Regions from separate parts of the Siminovitchia sp. FSL W7-1587 genome, predicted to be linked through region 1. Evidence: riboswitches for the same ligand, from Rfam matches in the RefSeq annotation. Region 1 holds a riboswitch; each other region holds the start of a gene.
The links. A riboswitch is a leader RNA that binds a small molecule or an ion and turns the genes downstream of it on or off. The one in region 1 is predicted to bind thiamine pyrophosphate.
Positions count from the first base shown of each region.

Region 2: it holds a riboswitch for thiamine pyrophosphate, as region 1 does, so the genes downstream of both, NST31_RS16740 (ABC transporter ATP-binding protein) here and thiC (phosphomethylpyrimidine synthase ThiC) in region 1, are expected to answer to the same signal.
Region 3: it holds a riboswitch for thiamine pyrophosphate, as region 1 does, so the genes downstream of both, NST31_RS14325 (ABC transporter substrate-binding protein) here and thiC (phosphomethylpyrimidine synthase ThiC) in region 1, are expected to answer to the same signal.
Region 4: it holds a riboswitch for thiamine pyrophosphate, as region 1 does, so the genes downstream of both, tenA (thiaminase II) here and thiC (phosphomethylpyrimidine synthase ThiC) in region 1, are expected to answer to the same signal.

Region 1 covers NZ_CP150169.1:1,642,452-1,650,582, forward strand. The annotation lists gene NST31_RS07695 (histidine phosphatase family protein) at 1-629, opposite strand, end outside; gene NST31_RS07700 (GNAT family N-acetyltransferase) at 695-1,165, opposite strand; gene NST31_RS07705 (L,D-transpeptidase) at 1,371-1,706, opposite strand; gene NST31_RS07710 (hypothetical protein) at 1,690-1,917, opposite strand; gene NST31_RS07715 (serine protease) at 2,251-2,418, opposite strand; gene thiC (phosphomethylpyrimidine synthase ThiC) at 2,440-4,224, opposite strand; TPP riboswitch at 4,350-4,465, opposite strand; gene NST31_RS07725 (TetR/AcrR family transcriptional regulator) at 4,845-5,432, shown strand; gene NST31_RS07730 (cytosine permease) at 5,422-6,690, shown strand; gene NST31_RS07735 (DUF917 domain-containing protein) at 6,691-7,785, shown strand; gene NST31_RS07740 (hydantoinase/oxoprolinase family protein) at 7,782-8,131, shown strand, end outside.
Region 2 covers NZ_CP150169.1:3,539,753-3,547,883, forward strand. The annotation lists gene NST31_RS16715 (peptide MFS transporter) at 1-1,306, opposite strand, end outside; gene NST31_RS16720 (PepSY domain-containing protein) at 1,639-1,956, opposite strand; gene NST31_RS16725 (M42 family metallopeptidase) at 2,099-3,169, shown strand; gene NST31_RS16730 (DUF84 family protein) at 3,208-3,732, shown strand; gene NST31_RS16735 (YtoQ family protein) at 3,899-4,339, opposite strand; TPP riboswitch at 4,467-4,564, shown strand; gene NST31_RS16740 (ABC transporter ATP-binding protein) at 4,722-5,486, shown strand; gene NST31_RS16745 (ABC transporter permease) at 5,483-6,235, shown strand; gene NST31_RS16750 (ABC transporter substrate-binding protein) at 6,232-7,260, shown strand; gene NST31_RS16755 (PTS sugar transporter subunit IIC) at 7,399-8,131, shown strand, end outside.
Region 3 covers NZ_CP150169.1:3,066,720-3,074,850, forward strand. The annotation lists gene NST31_RS14300 (FAD-binding oxidoreductase) at 1-769, opposite strand, end outside; gene NST31_RS14305 (sugar diacid recognition domain-containing protein) at 926-2,125, shown strand; gene NST31_RS14310 (hypothetical protein) at 2,403-2,867, shown strand; gene NST31_RS14315 (TIGR01777 family oxidoreductase) at 3,255-4,166, shown strand; gene NST31_RS14320 (helix-turn-helix transcriptional regulator) at 4,247-5,491, shown strand; TPP riboswitch at 5,660-5,770, shown strand; gene NST31_RS14325 (ABC transporter substrate-binding protein) at 5,839-6,840, shown strand; gene NST31_RS14330 (thiamine-binding protein) at 6,853-7,143, shown strand; gene NST31_RS14335 (ABC transporter permease) at 7,143-7,904, shown strand; gene NST31_RS14340 (ABC transporter ATP-binding protein) at 7,905-8,131, shown strand, end outside.
Region 4 covers NZ_CP150169.1:42,535-50,665, reverse strand. The annotation lists gene NST31_RS00265 (MFS transporter) at 1-1,182, opposite strand, end outside; gene thiE (thiamine phosphate synthase) at 1,731-2,369, opposite strand; gene thiM (hydroxyethylthiazole kinase) at 2,350-3,186, opposite strand; gene thiD (bifunctional hydroxymethylpyrimidine kinase/phosphomethylpyrimidine kinase) at 3,186-3,980, opposite strand; gene thiW (energy coupling factor transporter S component ThiW) at 3,949-4,467, opposite strand; gene tenA (thiaminase II) at 4,492-5,178, opposite strand; TPP riboswitch at 5,284-5,385, opposite strand; gene NST31_RS00235 (AEC family transporter) at 5,464-6,402, opposite strand; gene NST31_RS00230 (adenylyltransferase/cytidyltransferase family protein) at 6,530-7,414, opposite strand; gene NST31_RS00225 (hypothetical protein) at 7,580-7,774, shown strand; gene NST31_RS00220 (glycine betaine/L-proline ABC transporter ATP-binding protein) at 8,048-8,131, opposite strand, start outside.

The DNA.
Region 1 (8,131 bases):
TATTGTACAGTTGGATTTTTCAATGAAAGATGGCTCAAATCCCCTTCCGAGAGAATTTCAATTTGGCTGCCGGCTCTTTTTAAAGCCGTTACACTCGTTCCTTCGATATAAGGAGTTTTCCAAAGCTGGTCCATGTCAAGCTGGCGGAAAATAAGCTGCACCATTTTCACGACAACACCATGGGTAATGATACAAACATGGCCAGATTCATAGGTGGATAGCAATTCTTTGACTAACGCCTCGACTCTATCTTTTACTTCGTAAAAGTTTTCCCCAGACGTATGAACATATTTACTTGGTTGATGCCAGTAATGATGATATTGCTCAGGATAAAGCTCCTTAATTTCTTCCATTGTCTTTCCTTCCAGATCTCCAAGATCCATCTCCATCAGTCGCCCATCAACGGTATAGGAAGAAAAGCTTTCTCCATGAATCAACTCCAGCGTCCTCACGGCACGCTTGCTCGGACTCGTGTAAACCGCTTGCCAATCTATCTCTTTGAACTTTTCTCCAAGCAGTCGCGCATCTTCCACTCCTTTTTCAGTTAAACCGGAATCCCTCCGGCCTTGAACTTTTCCCGCAACATTCCATTCTGTCTGCGCATGTCTTATAAAATATAAATACAGCATAAGTACCCTCTTTCTATACGGTGATTCGTTTTCATTTTTCGTATCATACTGAAATGTAATGATAGTTATAGCGCCTTAACAAACAACACTCTATCTTGTTCAACACCATCATAATCACTATGTACATCAATGCCATCCACCTGTTTATCTCCTTTTTCAATGACAAAACCCATTTTCGTATGGTAAGCGATAGAGCTTTGATTCACTGGAGATGTGACACAGCGAACTGTTTTAACCGCTTTTTTCTTTACATGATCAAAGAAGGTTTGATAAAGTTTGCGCCCGATACCGTGTTGGCGGTAATGGGGATGTATGCCAACAAAATGGATATAGGCTTCTTTCTTGCGTGATTGCGATAATAATCCAATCAGAAACCCGATTATTTCCCCCTTTTCTTCAATGATATAACTAGTGTCTTGAAAATGATCAAAGAATAGTTTGGGCAGCATATCCGTCATCGTACGACCATTCCACCACTCATTTAACACAGAAATAATGATCTTGTAATCTGAAGATTTCACGTTTCTTATATTCATTATCCTGCTCCTCTTTTTTAGGTATAAAAACAGCCCTATCCAAAGGGACAAAGCTTCGCAACTTTTTTGAAACAGACAATTTTATTGTAAATGACTCCTAAATACCGCATCTTACTTTTAAAACGGCATTTCGAGTAGTCTCTTTTTAAGAATAGCCCACTCCTTGCAAAAAGAAAATATCCTGCGGCAAAAAAAAATCCGGCCCCTACCTATGAATCACAACCCGCGTCCCAATCGGAATTCGGCGGGCAAGATCCAGCACATCACGATTATGCATTCTAATACAGCCATGTGAAACGTTTTTGCCAATGGAAGAAGGGTTATTTGTCCCATGAATTCCGTAATGGGGCTTTGATAACCCGATCCACATAACACCAAAAGGACCTCCGGGATTCCGCTGTTTGTTGATGACCGCAAAGTTTCCGTATGGTGTTGGCGTTAACATCTTGCCGACAGCAATCGGGTACGTCTTTATCAACTTGTTTCCGTCAAAAAGCTTGAGCTGGTGTTTCGTCGTTGAAACATCAATCCATTTCGCCACGATAAATCCCTCCAACATCTTTTGGGAATATCGTATGTAGAACATCAATAAAAAGCCCCTTCACGAGAGCTTTCTTTCTCTCCATCTCCCACCGCAGCTCTACCCGGACGCGGATGGACTTCCGGAAAATAGGCGAGGGGACCGTCTTCGATATCGCCGTTCCCGATTTAGCGGGATCAACTCCCGCTTCGCCAGCTTTGGCGATCATCATTTGTTTGGCCAGCGGCCCGGTTCATCTAAAGGAAACACCCTTTGACTTACCGACGGAAGGCTTAGCCACAGCTTGATTGTTGAACAGAATAACCTCTGATACGACTTTTACCAAAATAACCGATAAGGACGGGATAGCACTTGGCAATCCCACCATGGATGTAAGCACCCTATTTCCCGGGCGATCCTTAAGCAGGCATATTTTCGGAAGCGGGGTCGCAAATCGCTTTTTTAGAAAAAAACTCCCCTTAAGGAAAACAGATTTTTATTTTTTATCTGTCTACCTTTAGGGGAGCATATCAGTTTCCTTTCGGGGGCTTTTAGTAGTGAACCATTAATAATATAATACATTCACCTTATTGCATTTGCTGCAGGTTTCATAATATGCATCGCCAATAAAATGATGGTCGCAGGCTTGTTGGATTTCATTTAACCGTACCTGCAATACCTCTATTTTCCTTTCCAACTGCTTAATTTCCTCTCTTATTTTTTGTACATTCATACGGAAAACCTCCAGAGAAAATTATTGGTATATACTGCTTCCGGCTTTTTGGAATTCAGCCGCTTTTTCCTGCATTCCTTTTTCAAATGCTTCCTGCGTGTTTAAGTTGTTTTTTTCCGCATATTTACGAATGTCATGAGAAATTCTCATGCTGCAAAATTTGGGTCCGCACATGGAGCAGAAATGCGCTGTTTTGGCCGCATCAGCCGGAAGAGTCTCGTCATGATATTCCATTGCCCGTTCCGGATCCAATGATAAGTTGAATTGGTCTTCCCAGCGAAATTCGAATCGGGCTTTGGAAAGTGCGTCATCTCTCATCTGCGCACCCGGATGGCCTTTCGCCAAATCTGCCGCATGTGCGGCGATTTTATAAGTGATGACCCCTTCCCGAACATCATCTTTATTCGGAAGTCCCAAATGTTCTTTTGGGGTGACATAGCAAAGCATGGAGGTTCCATACCAGCCAATCATTGCAGCGCCAATAGCGGAGGTAATGTGATCATACCCAGGAGCAATATCGGTTGTCAGTGGTCCTAGCGTGTAAAAGGGAGCTTCTTGGCAGGCTTCCATTTGCCTGTCCATATTTTCTTTAATAAGATGCATCGGCACATGCCCCGGCCCTTCCACCATCACTTGGACATCATGCTTCCAGGCTATTTTCGTCAGTTCACCAAGCGTCTCCAACTCCGCAAACTGCGCTTGATCATTTGCATCCGCAATCGACCCCGGACGCAAGCCATCCCCTAACGAAAAGGCGATATCATAAGTCTTCATGATGTCACATATTTCTTCAAAATGAGTATAAAGAAAGTTTTCTTTATGGTGATACAGACACCATTGGGCCATAATAGACCCGCCCCGGGAGACGATTCCTGTAACACGATTGGCTGTCAAAGGAACATATCGCAACAGAACGCCGGCATGAATGGTAAAATAATCGACCCCCTGCTCCGCCTGCTCCAGCAAAGTATCGCGATATACTTCCCATGTAAGATCCTCCGCAACTCCATTTACCTTTTCCAAGGCCTGGTAAATGGGAACTGTCCCAATCGGAACCGGAGAGTTTCTAATAATCCATTCACGGGTTGTATGGATATTTTTCCCTGTTGATAGATCCATGATTGTATCAGCGCCCCAGCGTGTTGCCCAAGTCATTTTCTCGACTTCTTCCTCGATGGAGGACGTTACCGCGGAATTCCCAATATTCGCATTGATTTTCACATGAAAGTTTCTCCCAATAATCATGGGCTCAGCCTCTGGGTGATTAATGTTTGCAGGAATGATCGCCCTGCCGCTTGCCACTTCATCCCGGACAAATTCTGGTTTCATATTCTCACGAATTGCAATAAATTCCATTTCAGGTGTAACAATCCCTTTTTTGGCGTAATGCAGCTGGGTAACGTTTGCGCCTTTTTTGGCGCGGAGTGGTTTACGCTTTAACCCGGGAAAAATATGACGATCGGCACGCGGGTCATGATTGGATTTAAAGCCATTGTCTTCCGGTTTCATTTCCCGGCCTTCATATTCTTCTACATCCCCTCGTTCTTGAATCCACTTGCTTCTAAGCGGAAGCAAGCCTTTGGCAATGTCTACGTTAACATCAGGATCCGTATATGGACCGCTTGTATCATATACTCGAACAGGAGAATTCGCTTCCACTTTGGCCTCCGTTTTCGTCTCACTCAACATAATTTCCCGCATGGGAACCCTGATATCAGGCCTTGACCCCTCTACATACACTTTTTTGCTTCCTGGAAATTGAAACATGACTGTACCATTTTTTTCATTTGTGAATGACATGGACATAAAAAAATCTCTCCTCTACAAAATAATTGAAAGGACGAGATCTGAATACACAGCTTGGAGGCAGATACATTAAAAAGCCGGGTCCACAAAGAAAGACTGGACCCGGCTTGCATATACTGTATCCCAAAACTGCCGACTAACTTCCCTACGCTGGCATTAACCAGATCAGGTCCAAAGGGTCAAGAAACTTCATCGTGTTTCTCCTCTCAGCCCAACTCATTGGGCACCCCCAGTTATTGCTATTAGATTTACTTAATATTATACAAATTTAGAATAAAAAAACAAGAGATATGACAAAAATGAACCTTTTGTCATGATGTGCCCTCAATCTATCTCCCTTCAGATGATACGTAAAATAGAGATTTCAATAAGATTTTCCATTCAATAAAACCTTCAATCCAATAAGATCCACTCAATAAAACCTTCAAGGAAAAAATACTGGATTCGGATGATAGTTAGAAACAAGAAGTTTGTGGGGCATAAAGAAAAGCCGTTCGCGATTGCCTAAAACTGCCTGTCTAAGAAACAAGCACTTATCCGGCATCCTCTATTATCCTATTGATTTTCGCCAAAAGCTCCATTATCATTAACCTAACACTTGTTAGGTGGTGTGGAATTTTTTGACAAAAGACAAGATTTTGCAAGCTGCCATTCGCGAATATTCCAAATTCAATTACCACGGTGCCACGATGCGGAATATTGCCAAAGAAGTCGGCATAAAACCAGCATCGATTTATTTTTTTTACAAAAATAAAGAAGCGCTGTTTTTGGCGGCTTTTCAAAAGCTATTAAAAGATCATTTCATAGAAATGCAGTCAATTCTTCAAAAAGTGCATGATCGGCCGATTTTTGACATTTTTGAAGCGCTTATCAAAGGAGCGGTCGCCTATCACCAAGAGAATAACGAGGAAACGAATGCCTACATTTCTCTTGTCACCGCACCGCCGCCGGAAATCCATGAGTATCTTCAGGAGCATATCCAACAGTTTGACGACTGGTTGATTAACTCTTTATTGACGCTGATTACACGGGACATCCCGTCTATAACTGAATATCAGGCGACAAGGCTCATCAAACAATTTGTCGTAATCATGGATGGGGTTTTTTGGGAAATAAATCTGTACGATCAAAAACAACTGCAACATCAAATAGAAGAAGCTCTTTACATCATGAGGATTTTGCTGGGAGGATATGAAAATGAAAAATGATTACGCCAGAGAAGCCGTTCCGATGAGCGAGAGGAAAGCATGGTTTTCCATCAGCCTCGTTTGGATCGCGGTTGGCATCGACTTATCCGCGATGCTGTTCGGGGCGGAACTCGGAAAAGGCATGGCCTTTCAAGACGCTTTGTGGGCGGTCTTGATCGGTTCTGCCATTTTAGGCATCTTAGCCGCTTTTTGCGCCTACGTCGGAGCGGTAACCGGATTATCCACATCAATGATTTCCAGATTTACATTCGGCATTTCGGGAGCAAAGCTTGTGTCCTTATTTATGGCGATTTCCTTACTGGGCTGGTTCGGTGTCCAAGCCGGATTCTTTGCCGAGAATGCGTATGCCGCCATTGAAGGTGCGCTCGGATTAAAAGCTCCTGTCCCGTTGTTGGCTGCAATCGGCGGAGTATTAATGATGACAACCGCGGTGATCGGCTATAAAGCGATTGAAAAATTAAGCTCATGGTCCGTTCCACTGCTACTCATCCTTGTCTTGGCGGCAGTGGGGCTGGCCATTCGGCAATTTGGCGCGAGCGAACTGAACGCCCCTGTAGAAAACACATTTACGTTTGGGATGGCCATCTCGCTCGTCATCAGCATTTTTGTTGTCGGGGCGACGATTTCACCGGACATTTCAAGATGGGCTCGAACAAAAAAAGATGCCGTCCTGGCATCCTTTTTCGGATTTTTCTTTGGAAACAGTTTTATGATCATTATCGCAATGATTTTGTCTCGCATTATGGATGAAAGCAGCTTAACAACGATAATGATTACAGTCGGCCTCGGTATTCCGGGCATTTTAGTGCTGATTCTGGCCCAATGGACAACGAATACGAGCAACGCCTATTCATCTGGATTGAGCCTTTCGGTTATTTTTACCAAAACGAGCAAAGTGACACTCACCCTGATCGCCGGAATTGTCGGCACACTACTTGCCGTCCTAGGTATTTATGATCACTTTATCGACTTTTTAACGATTATGACGATGTTTATCACCCCCATCGGCGGTGTTTATACAGCATCCTATTATATCGGGGGCATGCGGTTGTTCCGGGAAGAAAACGATAAACGCTTTAAGCTGTTGCCGCTTTTGGCCTGGGCGCTCGGAACTTTGATCAGCTGGCTGACAATGGAAGGCCCGATTGGATTGGCGCTGTTTACTTTAACAACCATTCCTTCTTTGGACAGCTTTTTGACCGCATTTATCTTCCAGTTGATTTTCATTCTGATTTTTTATAAAAAGGAGCGTTTTTAAATGAAATGGTTAACGGAAGAAGATATTGAATGTATTGCCGTCGGCGCAACCGTGCTCGGAACAGGCGGCGGCGGTGACCCCTATATCGGAAAAATGATGGCTTTATCCGCCATACAACAATACGGTCCCGTTGAAGTGATCACTGTTGATGAACTGAAGGATGATCAATGGATACTGCCGGCTTCCGGAATGGGCTCGCCAAGCGTTCTTGTCGAAAAAATTCCATCCTTCGAGCAACTGGCCGCTCCATTAAAAGCTTTTGAAAAAGCAAGCGGCAAAAAGACCGACGTCGTCATGCCGATTGAAATAGGCGGCGTCAATTCCCTCATCCCTGTGGCGGTGGCCGCCATGAACAATATTCCCATCCTGGATGGAGATGCGATGGGCCGCGCTTTTCCCGAAGCGCAAATGGTGACATTCCATTTAGACGGTCTCAAACCTGAACTCGTCACAGTGGGGGATGAACAAGGAAACGTTGTGACGATCGAACCGGCCGACGGCTATTGGAGTGAAAAAATCTCCCGTAACGTCACCATCTCCATGGGCGGCTCTTCGATTGTCTGCGACTATGGAATAACCGGAAAACAGGCGAAAGAAAGCGTCATTCCCGGAACTTTGACGCTTGCCAAAAATGTGGGTGGCCTTTTACGGGGAAAAAGAGAGTCGGCGGAGCATCCCATCTCACAAATCACCCGGCTTTTGAATGGCCACATTCTGTTTAAAGGAAAAGCCGCCCTCATTAAAAGAAAGATTGAAGGCGGATTTACAAGAGGCGAAGCCCATTTTGAAGGACTCGACAACTTTCAAGACAAGTCCGCGACATTATTTTTCCAAAACGAGCACCTGCTGGCAGAGGTGAACGGCAAGCCGGTTGCCATGACGCCGGACTTGATCGCCGTCCTTGATGAAGAAACCGGAATGCCTATCACAACCGAGGGGCTCAAATATGGCGCGCGCGTTGTCATCACCGCCTTCCCCGCGCACGAAAAGTGGCGGACTGACATGGGAATCGAAACGGCTGGACCAAGATATTTCAAATATCCATATGACTATATTCCGCTCGAAACATTAGTAAAGGAGCGATTGGACAAATGATCAGATTGGGAATTGATGTAGGAGGAACGAACACGGACGGCGTCCTGTTGGATAATGACAATCAAGTGCTTGGCAGCACAAAATCCCCTACAACAAAAGATGTATTTACGGGAATCCAAAAAACGATCAAAAAGCTGTTGGCAGAAACGAACGTGAATGTAAAAAAAATACAAATCGCCACGCTTGGAACGACTCATTGCACAAACGCGATTGTGGAACGAAAATCACTGAACAAAGTCGGTATTGTCCGTCTTTGTTTGCCAAGCGGGACAACCGTCCCGCCCCTGCTGGATTGGCCACCAGATTTAGTGGAAAAAGTACAGGCGGAAACCGTCTTGATCCATGG
Region 2 (8,131 bases), 1.9 Mb from region 1:
TTTGGGCTGAAAAAGCAGCCGGCGCCAGCTTGGTTGTGGCAGATAAACCAACAGGCGACAAGCATAATTCACCAATGACAACGATCAAATAACTGAGTACGAGCCACATGGGATGGACCAAAGAATGTTCACCGCCAAAATGGGCCGGCAATAAAATGACAAGGAAGGAAAGACCCGCAAACAATAATCCCAAAGAAAATTTTTGGGGGATGGAAGGCTGGCGTTTTCCCAGCTTCACCCATAACCAGGCAAAGACAGGCGCTAACAGTATGATAAATAACGGATTCAGTGATTGAAACCATGCGGGAGAAAGATGGATTCCCGCAATCTCCAATTGGGTCCGTTTATCCGCAAAGTTGGCAAGAATGGTTGAGCCTTGCTCTTGGATGGACCAAAACATGACTGAAGCCAGGAACAGCGGGATAAAGGCCAGAACACGGGAACGCTCCACTTCCGTTGTTTTCGGACTGCGGTACATGACAATAAAATAGATGGCTGGAATAAGGAATCCCAATAAACCTACAAGAGCGATAAAAGATTCAATCGTAAGCAAACCCGCCGGGATTGTTACCGCTAACATAATCCCCAATAGAACGACAGCCCCGCCAATTACCATATAGACCTTTCGCTTCTCGGCTGGGGATAAAGGATTGGCGACATATGTGCCTGCCAGCCCCAAGCTTCTCTTTTTCGTGACCAGAAAGATGATAAGCCCAATCAACATTCCGATTGCGGCAAACCCAAATCCTAGGTGAAAACTATAGTTCATAACAGAACCAACAATTAATGGCGACAAGAAACCGCCTAAGTTAATTCCCATGTAAAAAAGACTAAATCCAGCATCACGGCGATCATCCTTTTCACTATAAATATCACCTACCATTGCTGATACATTCGGCTTGAGCAATCCGGTCCCGATCACGATCAGAATCATGGAAACAAAGAACATTGTTACATTTCCCGGAATCGCCAATACAATATGGCCAAACATAATCAATATTCCACCGTAAAATACAGCTTGGGACGTACCGAATATTCGATCAGCTAGCCAACCACCGATAATACCTGACATATAAACGAGCGAACCATAGATGGACATGATGGCAAGAGCTGTCTGTTCATCAAGACCTAGACCGCCTTTGGATACTTCATAGTACATATAAAAAACAAGGATGGCCCTCATCCCGTAATAGGAAAAGCGCTCCCAAAACTCTGTAAAAAAGAGAGTAAAAAGACCTTTAGGATGTCCAAAAAACCCCGTTTGAGGGACGCTTGAAACAATTTTATGTTTGTCGACTACAGACATTTCTACACCCTCCATTATTATATTAAAGTAGTAATGGTTATATAGTTGATAAAGAGTAAATCATTTCGAAATATTATAGTATTTTTTATTACTTTTCCCTTCATAACCCTTTTTCTAACAAGTATCAATGCAATTTTCAAAAAAAAGCATCTTCTCCGAATGATATTTGGAAGAAGATGCTGTTTGTTTACCAATAGGGTTTTGCCGGGAATCATGATCATATGACCGTCCCTTCAGTTTCCCGAGAAGTATGAGTCTAAATATAAAAGGATGGATCAACGAAACATTTTTTTCGCTGTCCATCCCTTTTTTCGACTATGAATATGTAGTTCTTAATGTGATACCGGGTATACGTCTATAACACTTCCAGTGTACGCGTCAGCGATGAACTCAAACTGTTGTGAATTCCCATTTTGCTTATGGGAAACGCCGCCGCGGTACACCTTTGTTTTAATTCCGTGTTTTTCAAACTCTTCTGGTTTAAACTTAATCCATGATCCGTCCACTTCACCTGTTTGTTTAAAAGCGTTTTTCACATCTGCCAATACTTTTCCTTCTGGTACAAGACAATTTTTTCTTACGGCTTCACTTGCAAAATAGCCCGCAATGACCCCGGCGCCAGCTCCAAGTACAAATGTTTTCCAGTTCATATTCTGCACCTCCAAAATATCACCATACATTAAGTATACAGGAAGAAGACAGGCAGTTCGACCATAAATCACAGGATTCCTATTTCTGACAAAAACGATTTAATGGTAAAATGAAATAAATATCCGAAAAGGGGTTGAAGAATTGGAGAAAGATACACTCGCTCTTTTTCAAACGCTGACGGAGCTTCCGGGCGCACCGGGAAATGAGCACCAAGTCAGGGAATTTATGCGCAAACAGCTTGAGAAATATGCTGATGAGGTAGTACAAGACAGGCTGGGCAGTATTTTTGGGATCAAAACCGGCGACAAATCGGGTCCTAAAATAATGGTCGCGGGTCATATGGATGAAGTTGGCTTTATGGTGACACAAATTACAAAAAACGGGATGATCCGTTTTCAGCCTCTGGGTGGTTGGTGGAATCAGGCAATGCTTGCCCAGCGGGTTCAGGTCATCACTGACGACGGGCCGGTAATGGGAGTTATCGGGTCTATTCCGCCGCACTTGCTTACCGAGGAACAAAGGAAAAAACCAATGGAGATCAAAAATATGATCATTGACATTGGGGCGGATGATCGTGAGGATGCCGAAAAGATAGGGATTAAACCGGGACAACAAGTAATTCCAGTCTGTCCATTTACACCGCTGGCCAACCCAAAGAAAGTGATGGCCAAGGCGTGGGATAATCGTTACGGATGCGGGCTGGCCATCGAGCTGTTAAAAGAACTGCAAAATGAAAAACTGCCAAATATTGTCTACTCCGGTGCTACGGTTCAGGAAGAAGTTGGTCTTCGTGGCGCGGCATCAAGCGCGAATATGATTAAGCCTGATCTCTTCTTTGCACTTGACGCGAGTCCGGCCAACGACATGACGGGAGATGAGAAAGAATTCGGCCACATTGGAAAAGGGGCATTGCTTAGAATTTTTGACCGCTCAATGGTTATGCTTAAAGGGATGCGGGAGTTTGTTTTGGACATGGCCGAAACACATGACATTCCGTACCAATATTTTGTCTCCCCGGGAGGAACAGATGCGGGCCGTGTACATACTTCCAACGAAGGGGTGCCTAGTGCGGTGATCGGGATTTGCGCACGCTATATCCACACACATGCGTCGATCGTTCATGTTGATGACTATGCGGCGGCGAAAGAACTCCTCGTTCGCCTTGTAAAAGCAAGTGATTGGTCGGCAGTGAAGACGATTCGACAACAATAATCGCATTTAGAAAAGATCAGTAGAGTAGGAGTGGCTTTATGATTGTTGCTGTTGGCTCACAAAACAAGGCGAAATTAAAAGCTGTACAGAGAGCTTTTCAAGAACTGGAAATAGAAGCCGAAATTGTGCCGGTCGATGCGCCATCGCATGTAAGTGCCATGCCTTTTTCCGATGAAGAAACGATACACGGGGCCATCCATCGTGCCGAATTTTGTTTGGAAAATAGTAGAGCTGATGTGGCAATTGGTTTGGAAGGCGGTGTTACGGAAACTACTTTTGGGTTATTTTTGTGCAATTGGGGATCATTGGCTGAAAAAGGAAAAAAGCCGCTGCTTGCTGGTGGAGCCCGAATTTTGCTGCCGGAGGAAATTGCGGGTCGCCTGCGCATGGGAGAAGAGTTGGGGCCCGTGATGGACGATTATAGCAAACGGAGCGGGATCAGTTCCAATGAAGGAGCAATCGGCATTTTCACGAATGGGCGAATTGAACGGGCTGAAATGTTCAAACATATTATAAAGCTGCTGATCGGGCAAAGAGAAAAGAAACATTACGTCAAGAAGTAGAGAAACGCGCGGGACACAGTTTGTAACTGCTCCCTGCGCGTTTCATATTTTCCGTTAATTATGTCCATGTCCTAAGGATAAGTACAATGTGGACAACCGTTTGTATTCTCATTTCTATTGTCTATTTGCTATCGGTTCTATTCAACAAATTTCAGGTGATAGGGACCTATTCAATAATATATGAGAGCGCTTTTATTGCTTGGTTCACTGTTTCCACTGTTGCGTTAGCTTTTCGGGACAACTCTTTTAACGGATGGTGGAGATTTTCCGGACGGATTAAGATGAGCGGTTTTCCCAATGCGACGGCAGCGCTCGCGTCCATGGCCGTATTCCACTGCTTGTACTTCTCTCCAAACAGGGCAATAACGAGGTCTGATTTGTGCATGAGGACTTGTGTTCTTAGATTGTTAAAGCTGGAAGCTGCCGCGTCCCGGTAGATGGCATTGGGCTGCTCTCCAAGAATTTCTTCACCAATGGCGTCTGAGCGGTTATGATCTTCCATTGGCCCGACAAAGTCGATCGGCAGCTTGAGGGCTTGTGCTTTTTCTTTGATTTCCTCGCGCCATGTGCTGTGGATTTCTCCAGCCAAATATACGGTTAATCTCACGATATTCTCTCCTCCTTTGCATTTACATTTATCATATCATCAACTACGCCTTTTTTCTTGCAAACTCTATTTGCTTTTTTTGAATAAATAGGATATATATATAGGGGCAGGAATGTTAATTACATACGGGAAACACTAGGGGTGCCAAAAGCTGAGAGAGGATTTCCTCAACCCTTTTAACCTGATCTAGGTAATGCTAGCGCAGGGAAGTGGAGAAGATGCGTATTCATATTCTCATGTTTGTTTACGCATGCCTTTTATTAGATGGGTCAGAGCCACTTCTTTTTAAGAAGGGCTCTTTTTTCATGCATGGTGCCTTGTATTTCTCGAAAAAAAGAAAGGAGGGCTCATAAGCAACCATTTCAAGAAAGGAGTTTTTAAGATGGGTGAAGCTCTTGTTTTTCAACAAGTATCTTTTGCTTATGACTCGAATGTACACCAGGCTGTACTTCAAGATGTCAGCTTTTCAGTGAAAAAAGGCGAGTTTGTAAGTGTTGTTGGTCCAAGCGGTGCGGGGAAAAGTACACTGTTCCGACTTGTATCAGGGCTTGAGAAGCAAAACAGCGGACGCATTTTGGTGAATGGAAAGGAGCTTTCCGACAGGCAAGGGCACGTCGGATATATGTCTCAAAAGGATGGGCTGCTCCCATGGCTTTCAGTCGTTGATAATGCCGCCTTGCCACTTATATTAAAAGGGTTCAGCAGAAAAGAAGTGTGGCCCGAGGTCATTAAAAAGCTGGAAGCATTTGGTTTGAAGGATGTTGAGCATCGCTATCCCGATGAATTGTCCGGAGGGATGCGGCAGCGTGTTTCGTTTCTGCGTGCCTTGTTGGGCGGGTCTGATTTATTACTACTTGACGAGCCATTCAGCGCACTTGATGCCGTTACAAAAACGGTCATGCATGAATGGCTGCTTGATCAATGGGCTGAATCGGGGAGAACCATTTTGTTTATTACTCATGATGTTGAGGAAGCGCTGTTTCTTTCCGACCGCGTACTATTATTCAGCGAAAAGCCGGTAAGTCATTTGGAAGAAATTCTGGTTCCGCTTGACAGGCCGAGGATGGTCGAGGATTTAAAAGATCCTGCTTTCACCGAATTAAAAGAAAAATTATTGCTTGATTTAAGAAAATTGGTGACGTTATGACTTTTTTAAAAAAATACGGCTTATCGATCCTGCTCGTATTATTGCTTTTAGTTGTATGGGAGATTGGCGCCCGCTTATATGGAAAGCCTTTTATCCTGCCATCACCTTTACAAATTGTGGACAGACTGTGGGAACTCAGAAGCGTTCTTTTTGTTGGACATTTGCCGTCCACAAGTCTGATCATGCTGATTGGCCTCTTATTGTCACTGGTGTTTGGTGTCGGCTTATCCATCTGGATGCATAAGAGTGATATTGTAAGGAAGGCGTTTTTCCCTTTGCTTATCGCTTCGCAAACGATACCCATTATTGCGCTTGCGCCGATATTCGTCCTTTGGTTTGGCTATTCCCTTTGGAGCAAAATCGTTGTGACCGTGCTCATCACTTTTTTTCCGATTACGGTTAATACGTTTGACGGTCTGCGGTCCGCCGATATTCACTTAAAAGAAACACTTCAAGCGATGGGGGCCACAAAACGACAGATATTTTATAAGGTGGAGCTTCCGTCGGCATTACCCCATTTCTATTCGGGATTAAAAGTAGCCGTTACATTGAGCGTCATCGGAGCGGCCATCGGGGAGTGGCTGGGAGCTGACAAGGGGCTTGGATACTTTAGTCGAAGAATGATGACACAATTTGATGGAGCGGGAGTGTTTGCGCCAATCGTTCTGTTATCGCTGACGGGCATTATGTTGTTTTTGCTTGTCGCTTGGCTTGAAAAAATAACGATGAAATGGAGAAATATAAAATGAGAAAGAGAATTGTATTCTATTGCGCATTATTCGCTGTAATGCTGCTTTCGGCATGTGGGGGAGAACAGGGGGAAACTGCTTCCAGCCCAGATAAAACGAAGGAAACGGATAAAGAATTACAATCTTTTGACATTATGCTGGACTGGTATCCCAACGCCGTCCATAGTTATTTATATGCTGCAAAGGAAAAAGGTTTTTTTGAAGAGGAAGGACTGGATGTGAACATCCGTTTTCCTGCCAATCCAACGGACCCTATTAATCTGGCAGCTACAGGAGATATTGAACTTGGCATCGGTTATCAATCTGATGTGATCACGGCAAGGGCTGATGGGGTACAGGTAAAATCGGTCGCTGCGATTGTCAGAAGTCCGCTCAATCATATTATTTATTTGAAAGACAGTGATATAAAGAGACCGAAAGATTTGGAAGGAAGAACAGTCGGCTGGCCGGGAACGCCGCTTAATGAACCGCTCGTACAAACAATCGTGGAGTCTGATGGCGGAGATATGAGCAAGGTGAAGATGACGGACGTCGGTTTTGAGCTGAATGCGGCGATTGCGACAAAGCGGGTGGATGCGGTTACCGGTGCTTTTATCAATCATGAAGTCCCTATGCTTGCCAACCAAGGAGTAGAAACGGAGCATTTTAATCCAGTAGATTATGGTGTTCCAAGTTACTACGAGCTGGTGTTTGTCACAAATGATGATACATGGAAAGAAAAAGAAGATTCAATCCGTTCTTTTTGGAAGGCAGCTTCAAAAGGGTATGAGTTTATGAAAGAAAACCCGGAAGAAGCGCTGGAAATTTTATTAAACAATCAGGACGATGAAAACTTTCCTCTCAACAAAGAAGTAGAACAGGAAAGCTTGAATATTTTGCTTCCAAAAATGGAAAAGGAAAACGAAGCGTTTGGAAGTCAGTCGGAAGATTTATGGAATGAAGTCATCCAGTGGCTGGAAGATACGGATTATGTGGAAAAAGCTCCTCCAGCAGAGGAGATGTATATCAATATCGTTGAATCATAACGATTGACACCCCCCATTGTGTGGGGGTGTTTTCTTTGTTTATGGGGAAAAATATGAAATAAAAGATAGACAAAAAATACAGTTGTCTTTACACTAGTTAAGTGGACTTGTATTTATTTTTTACAGGAGGATTTGGCGTTGAAACAATTTCTCGACAGGAAAGGTGTCCATTTAACTGCAAAAGCTTATGTAATTGATGCGTTAAGTTATATGGCGCTCGGACTTTTTTCTTCTTTGATTATCGGTTTGATTATGAAAACGGTTGGTGAACAGCTCGGATGGCCATTTTTCGTTGAAATGGGCGAAATGGCGATGGGATTAATGGGGCCGGCAATCGGAGTGGCGATTGCCTTTGGACTTGGCGCGCCACCTTTGGTCATTTTTGCGGCAGTGGCAACTGGTGCGGCCGGTGCTGAATTTGGCGGTCCCGCAGGAAGTTATGTGGCCGCGTTAATGTCAACGGAAATTGGAAAAATGGTTAGCAAGGAGACGAAAGTTGATATTATTGTTACTCCACTTGTTACTATTTTTACCGGATTTGCCGTGGCAAAGTTCGTGGGAGCGCCCATTTCGACATTTATGACGGTCTTCGGAAGCTGGATCATGTGGGCTACAGACCAGCGTCCGATCGTCATGGGGATGGTGGTCGCCACATTGATGGGACTTGCTCTCACGGCTCCCATTTCCAGTGCGGCTATCGCTTTGATGCTTGATTTGAATGGACTTGCCGCCGGCGTTGCCACGATTGGCTGCAGTGCACAGATGGTCGGATTTGCGGTGGCAAGCTACAGGGAAAATAAAGTGGGAGGTTTGCTTGCTATCGGGATTGGGACTTCCATGTTGCAGGTTCCGAATATTATTCGCTATCCGC
Region 3 (8,131 bases), 1.4 Mb from region 1:
GGCGAAAATATACTCCCGTTGGATCGACTGTAAGTGGAAGCGGGTTTTTCAACGGTACGGCAGGATCGAACAAAAAGATCTGTCTCTTTAAAGCTACTATTGGGAGAGGAAGACCCATTTTTTCACTAAGCTCGGCACCCCAGGCACCCGCACAGTTCATCACGACTTTCGCTTCCTCTACCCTGCCGCTTTTTGTTTTGACCCCTGTCACCTGGCCGCGGTCATGGAGGATCATGTCGACTTCTTCGGAAACATATTCAACATCCTTTTTCCGGGCCTCATATTTATATGCTTGCATCACGGAATAGGGATCCAGATACCCGTCCTCCGGACAAAACAATCCGCCGGCCAAATCAGTTGGATTCAACTCCGGAATAATAGCGAGCAGCTCTGCCGGCTCTAAAAATCTGGATGGCACGCCGAGCTCGTTTTGCAGCTTTTGTTGTTTCTCCATCGCCGACAGCATATCATCTGTGGCGAGGAATAAATATCCACGCTGTTTGAAATCGATCTCTGCGGGATCGCCGTTTATTTTCATTGTTTGAGAGAACTGTTTATACTGCTGAAGGCTGTAGCGGCTGAGCGTTATGTTGATGGCTGTTGTGAAAAGCTGCCTGATGCCTCCGGCACTTCGGGGAGTCGAAGCGTATTCATAGGCGGGGTCTTTTTCAAAAACGATTATTTGTCCTTCATAGCCGCATTTCCGCAAATGGTATGCGGTACTCGATCCCATAACCCCTCCGCCGACAATAATGATGCGATGTTTCAATGACTTGCCTCCTCTCTGCTGATTACATGTCATTATAAAGTAGATACTCATTCAATCAATATAAAATATGCACAACATTTAGAATATAAAAATAGTAGAATTTTGCTATAATTTTTGTACATGGAGAGAAACTTTATCTCGTTCGGGGGTTGAAACATGAAAATTCTTGAGCAAATTGCACAATCAATCGTGGAACAAACTTCCTCTTTATTAGGGGTATCCATGAGCATTACAGATGCAGAAGGGGTGATTGTCGCCTGTGATCGGAAAGAGAGAATTGGGTCGTTGCACCGTGCATCCGCCCAGGTAATCAGAGAAGGGAGAGAAGTTGTTTTTACGAAAAACAAAGCAAAGATTCTTGAAAATGTACTGCCCGGTATTGCTACGCCTATCCGTTTGCACAATCAAATCATTGGCGTACTCGGAATTATCGGAGAACCATCAGAAGTGGAAAAGTATGTCAACATCGTTCGCAACCATGTAGAAATGATACTTCATGAGAACTTTCGAACCGAGTCACTGCTCCTTCAAATGAAAACAACTGAACTGTTCGTACAGCACTTGATTCATTTTAATGAATGGGAGAATAATGGCGAGCTGGAAAACTATTGCGAAATGCTCGGTTATCGGTTTCATCTACCCAGAGTTTGTCTGATCCTCCACCTGCCTTCGCTGGCACAAATAAAGGCAGAAGCAAAACCTGTTGCTTTTTCCCAAATAGAACTTAAAAACGTTATTTGTCATCAATTCCAAGCCACCATGAGTGATATTGTGTGTCCGATTGGCCAAGACAAGTGGATTGTTCTCAAACAAATCGAAGAGCAAAAAATGGGAACGTTAGCGGAGTTATGCGAACGTTCTGCTAGAAAGTTGACTTTGTTTCTGGAGCGGCATCATCTTCATTGCAAGGTTTCCATTTCATACGGCAAATGCTACAAGGGGCTTGAAGGAGCCTCCAAATCGTATCGACAGGCGCACAAAGCGCTCATCATTGGTTTGGAGAAAAACAAGAACAATGCAGTCTATTCGTTTGACAGTTGGGCAATTCTTCCCGACATCTTCTTGGAGGAAATGGATTTTTCCTTTTTAGACCTTTTCGCTGATGACATACAAAAAATATGGGCGCATCCCGAAGCGGAAATGCTGGTCAAGACGTTTCTTTCTTACTGTGAAAATAATATGAATGTTAGCCGGACTGCGAGGTTTCTATATGTGCACCGCAATACGCTCATTTATAGACTCAATAAAATCAACCAATTATTCAAAATTGACGCCCAGTCCTTTGAACAATGCCAAGTCTTGTACATCGTATTAAAAAAAAGTATAAAAATCAGAGCTTTGCAAAGGCAGGGGTGAAATTTTTACGAAAACAATATACCTAATGGCAATAAAGGTACCATTCCCACGCTCGGCGAGAATGACAGTGAAAGATGGATGATTGAGCAAAACAACGATGATCATTCTTTCTTTCCCAAACCGCTACAGGGAGATGACTGGATTTACAAGAACGCTTTAACGAGTGGTCATACGCAAACGGATGAAGTGAAAATTCCCGTCATGTTTGTTTTTTCTAAAAAAGGGTATTGGTTAAACATTACACTGGAGAAAAAGATGAACAGGGGGAGTAAGAAACGTGAGTATGACATCTTCCATACCCGATAATACACCTGATTTGAAGGCTGGTTCAAACTTACAAATAAAGTCTTTTGTGAAAGGAGACCCGTCACCATTTCATAACATCGATTATAATAAGACAGGTGTTTACGAATTGACTGATTACACTTTTAGAACACCTTTGGAAAAAATGGATGTTTTCAATGAACTGCTTACGATTCCGTATCCGTGTGAGATCTGGATATTGCCTGTTACAGAGCCAACTACCGCTTTGTTAAAAGAATTACCCAAAAACAAAACCTACGAAAAAACTGCTTCGTTATTCACACTGTTATCGTCCGTTAAACAAACGATGGAAAGGGACCGGACCTTTTTGGTGGCACAACATCAGACAGCTGGCGAAATCATAAAAATTCTTGAAAAGCTGGGCTTTACCGTTACAGAAAAAAGCCCTGAACAATTAACATCCATACAGTTGGCATAAAAGGCAGGGCCACAAGTGGAAAGCGGATGGATATTCGCGCAAATCGTGACAATAAAATCGCGTGAAATCAAGGTTTGTACATTTGATTTCAGGCGGTTTGTTTTTTGTTATAAAAGACGGACAGTGATCAGTGGATGGCGTTTCTGCTTGCAATTATTCATTTTTAAGAATAATCTGATACAAAAGACAAACTGGAAAATGATCTAGTTTTTTGAATACATACATGATCTTCGGCAATTTATAATAACGAAAATGTAAAATAGGGAAATAGTACGATAGGTATTGTTGGGAGACCTTTTTTGGAGGGGGATGGGATAGATGCGGTGCGGCCCCAATTTGTTTGTATCATATTTAAATATACATTGAATTTGAGCGGGGGGAATGGATATGCATGTTGCGATTGCGGGCGGAAGTGGTTTTCTTGGTAAAGTGTTGCAAAAGCAGCTTTTGAACAATGGCTTTCGCGTGACTATTTTATCAAGAGATCCTGACAAGGTCGAAAAATCAGAAGGTCTTGCGGCTGTCAAATGGCTAGTTGATGGAGCACGGCCTGAAGAAGAACTGATAAATGTGGATGCTTTCGTCAATCTGGCAGGAGAAACGATTAATGGAATCAGATGGACAAGCAAAAAGAAGGATAGAATTGTAAGAAGCAGGCGGGCTGCAACGAAAGAACTGATACGCTTGGCGGAAAAAATGGCCCACAAACCGAAAGTGTTGGTCAATGCTTCGGCTATTGGGTATTATGGCATGTCTGCCACGGAAACATTTACAGAAGCTTCAAGGAGCGAGGCGACCGACTTTTTGGCAACTGTCGTAAAAGATTGGGAAGAACAAGCCTTGGCGGCGGAAGGACTTGGAATTCGAACCGTGCTTGTCAGATTGGGCCTGATTCTTGGAAAAGAAGGCGCGCTCCCTTTGATGGCACTTCCTTATAAGTTGGGGGTGGGAGGGACGGTTGGCTCCGGTGAACAATGGGTTTCCTGGATTCATGTGGAGGATGCGGCCCGTTTAATAGCTTTTGTAATCGAGCATCCTGCTATTTCTGGACCGATAAACGCCACAGCACCCAAGCCGGTTCAAATGAAAGAGTTTGGAAAAACGCTCGGCGCTGTTTTGGGGCGGCCGGATTGGCTTCCGGTTCCTGAATGGTTCATTCGCGTGTTACTGGGAGAAATGAGCAATATGCTCGTTCGGGGGCAGCGGGTGACTCCCGAAATGGCGATCAAACATCAATTTGATTTTTTGTATCCGAATATAGAGATTGCATTAAAAGAAATATTAGATAATAATAGATGACAAGTTTATCAAAAAATAGATTTTTTATCCAATTTATGCTACCATTTATCTATACAGTAGCATGACTAGAGGATGAAGATATGAGCCTAGAAAAGATGAATATAGGTGCGATGATTAAATATCATCGCCAATTAAGGAATATGACCCAGTCCGAATTATGCAAGGGAATTTGTTCTGTCACACATTTAAGCAAGTTTGAGAACTATAACAAAGAAGCAAATTGGGAAACGATCATGCTGCTGCTCGATCGGTTGGGCATTTCACTGGATTCCATTCAGCAGACATCAGAAAAGATTTCTACAGAACTTTCCGATTTACTCGATGCGGTGCTTTCGTATGATAAGGAACGGGCAACGGAGTGCTACAATCGTGTGAAGGAATTACAAGAGTGTATTACGTTTTCCAACTATATATCACTCTATCATTTATATGTATATCGCTATCACTTGCTGATGAATCATTTGGAGGAAGCTGAAAAGGAACAAGAAATTATCAGACAAATAGTCAATTCAATGCCAGAACAGGAAAAAGAGCTTTATGAATTTATTAATGGCGCTTACTATATTATAAAAGGTGATTATAAATTATCTTTGGATACTCTGCTAAAAGTAGAAGCGAATGATCTATTGCCGTCTTCGTGGCAAGCGGAACTCTATTATTTCATTGCCTTCAATTATGCTAATCTAAAAGATAGCAGCAGCAGTGTTGCATACGGCCATAAAGCGTTGGAGGCGTTTTCCAGATCGTTTAATTATTTGCGAATATTGCATACCCAGTTTCTATTAGGCATTGCGTATACAGATTTGGGCATTTACGAGAATGCCACTGAACAATATAACTATATATTTAAAAATATGAACTTGATTAATGCGGATGAATTAAAGTCGGCCATGTATAACAATTATGCCTTGCTCTTAGAGAAAATGGGCGAAATGGATCAGGCTGCCCGCTATTATCTCCTTTCAATGGAACATGCGCAGACGGAAACGGAGTATTTAACGAGCTTGTGCAGTTACACCGAGCTTCTCATTTCCCTGGGCCGGAAAGAACAAGCACTCGAAAATATTTCAAAAATACTGCAGGAAACAAAAGCAAGCTCCATGAGGAAGCAGCAGCTCATTTTCAAATATTATCAATACTTATTGAAAAACAGAAAAGATAGAGCGATGGACTTTCTGGAAAATGACTTGCTTCCATATTTGGAAAAGACCTATTTTATAGAAGATTATAATAAATTCGCTTTATCCTTGGCCCGATATTATTCAGACTCTAACTTGGATAAAGCTCTTTATTATTATAAAAAAGTCGCGGAAAGGGGGGAATGAAAATGAAAAAGCTATATTTAACAGCAGGAGTGGCATTTGCGCTGTACGTCGCTCCAATTATTGGAGGAGTCGTCCCTCAAGCACCACCAATCTTTCCTCCGGTATAAAAATGAACTGCTCCGCCTTGGAGCAGTTTTTTACTTCTGATATAATAAAATAAACTTCATCGTATTTGAGTAGGGGAACCGGTGTCGCCGGTTGAGAAAGCATTGGTGAAATGCTGACCCTTTGAACCTGATCTGGTTCATACCAGCGAAGGGAACGTCAATGAATACAAATATATACTTTTGGCGCCTTTTGGGTTCTTTTTTCCCGGGCGCTTTTTATCATTCAAGGAGGAACATCCAATGAATAAATGGTGGGCAGGTTGCATCACATTGCTTTTATTCCTGGCAGGCTGCGGGAACAATGCGGCCGATAAAAATGAAAATGAAAAAAAAGAAGAAAAAGGACATCAAAAGGTGTCGGTCGTACTCGATTGGTCGCCCAATACAAATCATACGGGGCTTTATGTGGCGAAGGAAAAAGGCTTTTTTGAAGAAGAAGGCCTGGATGTTGACATCATCATGCCGGGGGAAGCTGGCTCTGATCAGCTTGTTGCTTCTGGAAAGTCCGAATTTGGAGTGAGTTACCAAGAAAGCGTGACAGAGGCGCGTGTTCAAGACGTGCCGATTGTGTCTCTTGCAGCCGTGATACAGCACAATACATCCGGTTTTGCCTCCCTTAAGGAAAAGAACATTACATCTCCGAAAGACTTTGAAGGAAAAACGTATGGCGGCTGGGGAGCCCCGCTTGAGAAAGCGGTCCTGGCGTCACTGATGGAGGTGTCTGGCGCCGATATAGAGAAAGTGGATATTGTCAACATGGGAGAAGCGGACTTTTTTACCGCTGTGCAAAGAGATGTTGATTTCGCTTGGATTTATTATGCATGGACGGGAGTGGAAGCGGAGCTTCGCGGGGAAAAAATGAATATGATTTACTTGACCGATTACTCTGATCAGCTTGATTATTATACGCCAGTCATTACGACGAATGAGGAAATGATCAAATCGGATCCGGATACGGTTAAAGCATTTATGGCAGCCGTCTCCAAAGGGTACGAGTTTGCTATCAGCCAACCCGAAGAAGCTGCGGAGATATTGATCAAAGCGGTACCGGATCTTGATCCGGAGCTTGTGAAAAAAAGTCAGGAATGGCTTTCTCCCCGCTATCAAGATGATGCGGCCCGCTGGGGAGAACAAAAGGCCGAAGTATGGAAAAACTACATGGACTGGATGCTTGAAAAAGATTTGCTCGAAAAGGAAATGGATGTAGAAAAAGCCTTCACGAATGAATTTTTACCCAAATAGGAGGAGTAAACGATGACAAACTCACTGATCAGCATACAGATCATCCCGAAAACAAAAAGTGGCGAAGACGTTATTCCATATGTCGATGAAGCGATTCGAGTCATTGAGGAATCCGGAGTCCGTTATGAAGTACATCCTTTGGAAACGACGATGGAAGGGGACTTTACCAAATTGATGGATGTTGTGAAAAAAATGAATGACCGGATGATTGAAATGGGCAGTAAAAATGTGATCTCCCAAGTGAAAATATTGTATCAGCCGGACGGAATTTCCATGGGCCAATTGACGGAGAAATACCGGTAATGAAAGTGCTGGTCAAAAAAGGATGGAGGCCACTGGGGGTCCTCCTCCTTTTATTATGTATATGGGAAGTATACGTAAAACTTGCCAACATTCAGGGCTGGCTGCTTCCTGCCCCCAGCTCCATTGCAAAAGAAGGGGTTTCCGGATATGCGGAACTCGCGCCGCATATCCAGTCTACAGTTGGACTGGCCATTGGAGGATTTTTGATCGGATGTGCAGTTGGTATTCTTGTCGCCATCTTGCTTCATTTAGTGCCGGGATTTCACGAATCCGTTTATCCGCTCCTCATTTTATCGCAGAATGTGCCGATTATTGTATTGGCGCCGCTTCTGGTGATTTGGTTGGGGTTTGGGCTTTTACCCAAAGTCATTGTCATTACCCTTGTCTGTTTTTTCCCTGTCGCGGTAGCGGCGATGGACGGGTTTAGGAGTGCCCCGGCCGAGATGAAGCGATATATGTTAATGGTCGGTGCTTCAAAAATGCATATATTTACAAAGCTGGAATGGCCATACGCTTTATCATCTGTCTTTTCCGGACTCAAAATTTCCGCCACATACAGCATCATGGGGGCGGTGATCTCGGAGTGGCTCGGAGCGAAAAAGGGGCTTGGTGTTTATATGACGCTCGCTTCCTCCTCATTTCGCACGGATCGCGTTTTTGTCGCGATTTTCATTATTATGTTCTTGAGTTTGTTGTTTTTTGGGGTGATTACCTTGATGGAAAACAGGCTGATCAAGTGGAGAAAAAGGAAGGTACTGTGAATGGGCCATTTAACAATACAAGGTGTAAGTAAAAGTTTCGGACAAAAAGAAGTGTTGCGAGATATTCAACTGAACATTGCAGAGGGCGAATTTATCTCGATTCTCGGACCTTCCGGAAGTGGAAAAAGCACTTTGTTTCATGTGATTGGCGGTTTGCTAAAGCCTGATCAAGGTTCCATCTTTTTACATGACCAGGAGATTACCGGAAAGCGGGGTTTTATTAGTTA
Region 4 (8,131 bases), 1.6 Mb from region 1:
TTTCTGCCATTTTTTCCCTACGGAGAGCGTTATGAAGACCACAATCAGGAAAAAGAAACTCGAAATTTGAAACAACTGCGCAGTACCGACAAACAGGGCAATCAAGCCGAAAACGAGACCGCTTAATCCGATTCCAAGATCAATCGCGGAATAGAACATGCCATTTGCTACTCCCCTGCGCTGATGGGGGGTCATGGCCAGCACCCAGGCCTGCAATGCGGGAATTAAAGAACCGTACCCGGCTCCAAACAACGTTCCCGCCACCACAATGCCAAGCCAATTGCTCGAAAAAGATAACATCCACATAGAAATAAAGGTTAAGAGTGAACAAAAAGCAACTAATTGGATAGGACCTTTCCGGTCAAACCATCTCCCGGTTATCGGACGGATCAAAGTAGCTGTTAAGGCATTAAGCAAATAAAATAAAAAGATTTCTGCTATGCCCCTTTCTTCAGCAAAAATGACGATAAAAGTGACAATCGTTCCGTATCCAAACGTTGCGAGAAAAGTAATGACCGCCGGTGTCAAACTAGATTTTTCAACTAGAGAATCAACAATGGAAAATTGCAGGTTTTTTCGATTGGCAATCAGGATATTGTCAGGGGTATGATATTGAATGAAAGCAAGTAAAATGAAAGCAATGAATCCCAGCAGGGCCGAAATGACAATTAATACTGTAAAAGGAAAGTTTTGATATACATAGATTCCCAGACTGGGAGCGATAATCATGCCGACCGTAATGGAAAGGCCATAATATCCCATCCCTTCCCCCAACCGCTCATTAGGAACAAGATCAACAGCAGCTGTTCCGTTAACAGTTGACGACCAGCCCCACATTAATCCGTGAAGCAGCCTGAACAACAACAAAATCGTGACGATTTGTGTGAGCGGGTATAAAATGGTAACGGCCAATAATCCGCCAGCTCCAATTAATACGAGCGGTTTACGCGGCCGAAACTCTAGCATGTATCCGATTAACGGCCTGGTTAATACCGCACCAACCGAAAACACTAAAGTAATCATTCCGATTTCAAACCCCGAAGCGCCCAATGACTTAATATAAGGGGGCAATGTCGGAATGAGCATTTGAAAGCTCATAAATAAAAATAAGCTGGCAATGACAAGCATTGTAAAAGACTTTGTCCATAGTGCTGTTTGATGCCCACGTTTCCTGTTCTGCATTTTGCGTTCACCTTTCGTTACAACGTGTATTAAAATGCCTAATCTTAACATATATGGAACAAATTCATATTACAAGCAAATCATTTCGTTTTTCGAAAGTTTTGAGCGGTTGAAGGAAACTTCAATCAGCGAGGTTTTGATTCGCTGATGAGAAGCAGGACAATGGCTAACAGCGAAAGCGTTCTGTTGGCAAAGCAAGGACCAGGCAGCAGCATCGCTCGAAAAAACTTGCGCTTTTTCTTCGTGTGACAATGCTGTCGAAGCTTTTGTCATGTTAACCCAAACACATCGGATGTTTACTGGCAGTTGCCCCGCACTGTTCTCGTTTTTATCTCGATGCGTTGAATCTTGGACTTACTACCAGTTAAAGCGGGATATAGTGAAACTTCAATCAGCTGTTGTCCGCTGATTGTTAGTTGATTCAATCGGGCTTTTACTGGCAGTTGATCCCGCACTGTTCTCGTTTTTATCTCGATGCGTTGAATCGGGGACTTACTGCCAGTTAAAGCGGGACAAAAAAAGAAACCCGGAATCTGTTGAATCCAGGTTTAGTGCGTATCGAAGCCTTTTAGGCCTTTTAATAAGTTTTCGGCGGTAACTTTCGGATTTTTTGCCCGTGTTAATGCGGAGACGACGACAATACCGGCTACTCCGCTGTTTTTCAGACAACCGCTGTTTTTTTCATTGATGCCGCCTATCGCCACAACAGGAATAGACACGGAGGAAACAATTTTGTCCAGCATGCCGTTTGGAAGAAGTTTGGCATCGCTTTTTGTTGAGGTGGGAAAAACAGAACCAACCCCAATATAGTCTGCGCCACCCTTTTCTGCCGCAATGGCATGTTCTAAAGTACGGGCTGAAACCCCGACAAGCATGGAATCCGGAATGATACTTTTTACTGCGGCAAGAGGCAAATCTTCTTGCCCCACATGCACGCCGTCAGCGCCGACTGCCAGAGCTACATCCACTCGATCATTAATGATCAAGGGGACTGATAGTGAATCAAGGAGTTTTTTTATTTGGATTGCTTTTTCATAAAAATCTCTTCCTCCGCTCTTTTTTTCACGCAATTGAACGAGAGTTACGCCTCCGGCTACTGACTCTTCAATTAAATGCAAAAGCTTGCTTATCGGAAGATCTTCTTCCGTAACCAAGTAAAGGCGATAATCAATATGATTCTTTTTCAATGACTTTGACTCCTTTTTGCCAGTGATTGCTGTTCATGAATGAAATGGAATCGATTAATTTTATTTTATATGTTCCCAAACCAATGCGCTCACCTAATAAGGAAGCAGCCTCTTCCCCAGCTAACCCCATAACGGATACTCCTGCTACAGCCGCATGTAGCATGTGATTCGTTATACCGGCAAAGCACCCGATTAAGGAAGTCGTCATACAGCCTGTCCCCGACACTCTGGATAAACACATATGGCCGTTTTGAATCATAAAAACGCTCTTCCCATCACTGATCACATCTTCTTTGCCGGTGACAGCAGCTATACACCGATATTGACGGGCAACCTTGACGGCAATTTTTTCAGGTGTTTGATCGACTTTGCCCGCATCAACCCCTTTTGTCGCCCCGATGCCTCCGGCTAAACAATTCATTTCACTTACATTTCCTCGAATGACGGAAACCTTTACTTGTTCCAGTATTTCAAAAGCAGATTGGGTTCGAAAGTCCGTTGACCCCACTCCGACAGGATCAAGTATAACAGGAATTCCTGTTTCGTTGGCGGCTTTTCCAGCCAGCTTCATCGCTTTAAACGCATCCGAGTTCAATGTTCCGATGTTTATTATGAGGGTATTCGCCATTTTGGCCATGTCAGCCGCTTCCAAAGGGCTGGACGCCATGACGGGTGCAGCGCCAATGGCTAGGGTTACGTTTGCGCAATCGTTTATCGTTACCTGATTTGTTAGATGGTGAATAAGCGGCTGTTTATGTCTGACTTGCTCAAAAAGCTGTCCGACTTTCGTCAACATCATCTGCCCATCCGTTCCCATCACGTTACACACTCGTATAGATGATAGAAGTGATGGGTCGGTCCGTATCCTTGTCCAATGTCAAGGCTGTTGGCGATCGCATTTGTAATATAATCTTTGGCCTCATCAATCGCTGTCGGCATTTCCTTTCCTTTCGCCAAGAGGGCGGCAATTGCTGCGGACAGTGTGCAACCTGTCCCATGGACATTTTTCGTTTCAATTCTTTCCCCGCGAAATAGTTGAAACGTTTGCCCGTCGTAATATAAGTCATTGGGGTTTCCCTGCAAGTGCCCGCCTTTAATCAGGACAGCCTGCGCTCCCAGCTTTTTGATCACCCGGCATGCTTCATACATGTCAGGCTCATTATGTATCGGCATATTGGCCAAAACCTCCGCTTCCGGGATATTAGGTGTAACGAGCGAAGCCAGCGGGATAAGGGTTGATTTCAGCTCTTGCATTGTATCTTCTTCAAGCAGCCGGTGTCCCCCCTTGGAAATCATAACAGGATCAAGAACAATGTGTTTTGGTTTATATTTTTTTAAACATTGCGCGACTGTTTGTATAATGTCCGGCGTTGCCAGCATACCGATTTTCACCGCGTCAGCCCCAATATCTTCCAACACGGCTGCGACTTGGTCGTTGATGATGTTTACATCAATGAGTTGTACAGATCTTACTTCAACAGTATTTTGGGACGTAATCGCCGTAATCGCAGACATGCCGAACACCCCTAGAGCGGAAAAAGTTTTTATATCCGCTTGAATCCCCGCTCCTCCACCGGAATCAGATCCGGCGATTGTAAGAGCTGTTTTCATACAGCAAACCTCCGATCGCTGAATGTTTCATGAATACTTTTAATAAAACAAATCCCAGGGCAGCGCCGGCAATGGAACTGGCAGCAAAGGCCGGGACCAATCCAAATAAGGCCGCCTCCCGGCCTAACAGCAATGCCGCAATCGGATAGGCGGCAACAGCACCGATGATCCCGGTTCCAACGACTTCACCTATAAACGCAAACCCTATTCTTTTCGTTTTGGCATACAACCAGCCAGCCAGGAGGGCTCCGATCATGCTTCCCGGATAAGCAAACAACGAGCCTGTTCCTGAAATATTCCGGATTGTCGAAACGATAAATGCTTGGGCTAATGCATAGCCTGGCCCAAATAAAACGGCCGTTACCATATTGGCAAAATGCTGGATTGGAAAAATTTTGGCAAATCCGGCCGGGATAAAGATAACATGGCTCGTGATTGTTGTAAATGCAATGATCATGGCTGTAATGGTCAGTTTTTTAACTCGCATGGAGCAACCTCCGGCTATTAGGATTTAGAGCGTCCAGTTCTGTTGATGATAGTTCATATCCCAGAATAAATATTCATATTTGGAGGTGATAAGGAAGTGCTTTTCCAATTCCGCCAATTCTCTTTCCGGTTTCCCATCTGCTAACTGATTCATGAGATCAATCAGCCATTTTCCAAGAGAAGTAAATTCTTCTGATGAATAGGTTTCAACCCATTTGCGGTACGGGTTGGATTCCAAAGTAGCCCCATATTGTTCTTTTAATCTTTCTCCCGTTTCGGCGTAATGCCAGGCACACGGAAGCAGGCTTGCCACAAGTTCCGCCAATGTTCCGTTATGAGCCACATGCAGCATGTAGCGGGTATATGCCAAATTGACTGGTGCGGGTTCGGTGTTTTCAAGCTCTTCATTCGAAATGCCAAACTCTGCGGCGAATTGGCGATGCAGCTCCATTTCAAAATGGAGGTGTTCATGAAGCAAATGTGAGAACTTTGTCATAATTTCGAGAGTGGGAGCTTTTTGCGCTCCAATAGCAAACAGCTTCACATAATCAATTAAATAGACATAGTCTTGTTTCATATAATATTCAAAAATTTCTTGATCGAGTGTTCCTTTTCCTACCCCTTGGACGAATGGGTGGTTATAGCTTTTTTCCCATATTTCCTTCGCGCTCTCATAAAGCCTGTCCGTAAACAACATTTTTTCAACTTTCATTGGTTCCACTCCTTTAAAAAAGTTTGTACTTCATGATTCCCCACTTTGAAAAAATGAAAAAACCGCTCCCGAAAAGGAAGCGGCTCATCATCATAAAGCAAATCATAATGACGCAGCCTGCTTCCCTACGCTGGCATAAACCAGATCAGGTTCAAAGGGTTTCAATCATCGATTTCTCTCAGCTTTACAGCTCCCCTAGCAGACAAAATTCATTGTTTCAAAGAAGTTATTCAATTATTAGGTGCATGTACTGCCATCATATCATGATATGGACAAAAAGCAAGTTTAATGAATAAATAGGCTCATTACATACACCATTAAAGGGATGGTCACAAGTGCAAGCAGCGTGGAAAAAATAGTCGTTAAGGCCCCCATTTGTTCATCTGCAGAGTATTTGGCAAAGAGAATGGATGCCAGGGTAATCGTCGGCATCATGGATTGAATCAAGACCGTTTGAACGAGTACCGTGTTTAAACTGAAAAAGTGTATCATGAAAATGGAAGCGATCGGCAAAATAATCAATTTTACGGAAATGGGCACCCAAATATGGTTTACCGAACGGCGTACTTGTCCGCGTTTCAGGGTCATGATCATCATTCCGATATAGAACATGGCGAGCGGTGCCGCCAATGCGGCCAATCTGTCCGTCAAGTCAATCAAAAGACCGGGCGGCTTTAATTGAAAATATGCGGTAATAAGACCAACGAAAATGGCTGCTGTCGGAATATTCACCATGGACTTTAATGTTTGCCAAGCAAACTTTCTATTTTTCTGAAGTAAAATGACTCCGACTGTCCAAATGGTCACATCGACTCCAGCATCAAAAATGGCCGCAAACAAAGCCCCCTCTGGGCCCAAAAGTGCCGCACAAAGCGGAATGCCGATAAATCCGGTGTTTCCCAAACCTGAAAGGATGGCAATTTCCCTTATCTTATTGGAACCCCTATGAAATAACCAAGCAAATAAAAAGCCGGTCCCGATTCCAATAAGATTAATAATGATGGAAAGCCCAAAAACGATGGCAATCATTTTAAACATCTGGTCATCCATTTCAACGTGAAAAATACTCGATAAAATAATGCAGGGCATCGCAATATTTACGATCACTTGAATAAATGCTCTGCGAGTATCATCATTTAATGGAGTTGTTTTACCGAGCAACGCGCCAATCATGATCATCAAAGTAATAATGATGATTGACTGAAAAACAACTGTAAATTCCATACGTATCCTACTTTCTGTATAAAAACTGATAATGGCAAAGAAAAAGCGAAGAAATGGACTTCAGGATACTTCCTTTTACCACTTCTTCACTCGTACATTATACATAAGAAAACGGTTAAAACAACAGTTAAGCTTTTAGCGGATAGTATGGATTTTTTGTTATTTGATCAATGGACTTATACTGCAACGGAGAGAACGCTTTCACTTTTGCCAGCCATTTAATCGTTACGGGTGCAGGAATATGTATATTTCCTTCCAACACTAACACACATGAATGATGAACATCAAGCAGACTTATTGATTGATATATTCGCTCTTGAGTCGTCACTTCAACGATATACAACCCTTTTTGCGGCAAATAATAATGTTGGAATACAATATGGGCGACTGTTTTTCCGCTGTATTGATCGAATGATTGGCTTTCCAACATTCCATGCGCACTGTAATGGTTCCCCAAATAATGATGAACGTCCTCCACTTTCCCCTCATCCAAGAGCTTCCTGATTTTACTCGAACTAATCTTTTCACCATTAAAAGCTTTTTTGGGGACTGTTGTTACATCAAATAAGCCTTTTCCATCTAACTTCATTCGTTCCATGTTTCCTTTCCCGCGGTAACCATAGGTAAAATCAAAACCGGCAACGACATGCTTGCTATGTAATCCAGCCACATATTTTTTAATAAAATCTCCCGGTGAAAGTTCGGCAAACTGCTCGGTAAATGTTACAATATATAATTTTTCAACACCCATATTTTTCAATAATCTCTGTTTGTCAGGCAGAGGCGTCAAATAACTCGTTATTTTGTTTTGAACCCGTAAAATATTGCTTGGATGTGGAAAAAATGTCATAACAGCCAATTCTATGCCCTTTTTCTCTGCGATGTCTTTGGCCGTGTCAATCAATGAACGGTGCCCTAAATGGACGCCATCAAAAAAGCCAAGCACCATTACACAAGGTTCATGTTCCTCTCTATTTCCAATAAATGCCCCTTCTATGAAAATTGTTTTCAATACAGGCCTCCCCCTTGCATCTCTTTTAACCTCGATACCAACATTATCATATATCATTTAATATATGATTGCAATCGCGGCTAGATTGTTTCCTTATTTATATTTAAAATCGCACCAACGGAAATTGGTGTTCATACATTGTTACCAAGGAGGTGTATACTTAGAATGAATTGGCCAACTTCTTTGCTTGCCATCCTTGCTGGGTATGCCTTATTGGGCATCACACTTTTGGTTCCCAACCTGACTATTGTAGTTCCTTTGATCACTGTGATTCAAATTATCGCTGTCATTGTTATTGTATTATTTGCTGGCGTTATTATTTTTCGGGCACTTCATGCGCTGTTATATAAAGCTAATTAGAATCAAGCAGGAGGGGCTGTCTAAAAAATCCAATTCAGAGTAAATGCATGAAAATGTAAAACCCAAGATGTTGATTTTACAGCAATCTTGGGTTTGGTTTTTTTTGTTTTCAAGCGGCAATATTACTTTTCGGACAGCCCCGACCGTTCGGAAAACTGCGGTTCCATCAAGATATTTACATTATTAGACTATTAAGCCCTTGGGAGCTCCGTTAAGAGTTTCCAAGGGCTTTGGTACGGAAAACGAACATGTTGCTGTTTCCCCGTTCTTTTTTTACGAGTCGTCTGTACCATTCCCGTTTGCGGAAGCCAGGCCCGATAAAACATGGACACGAAGAATGAATCCGGACAGTTTGTC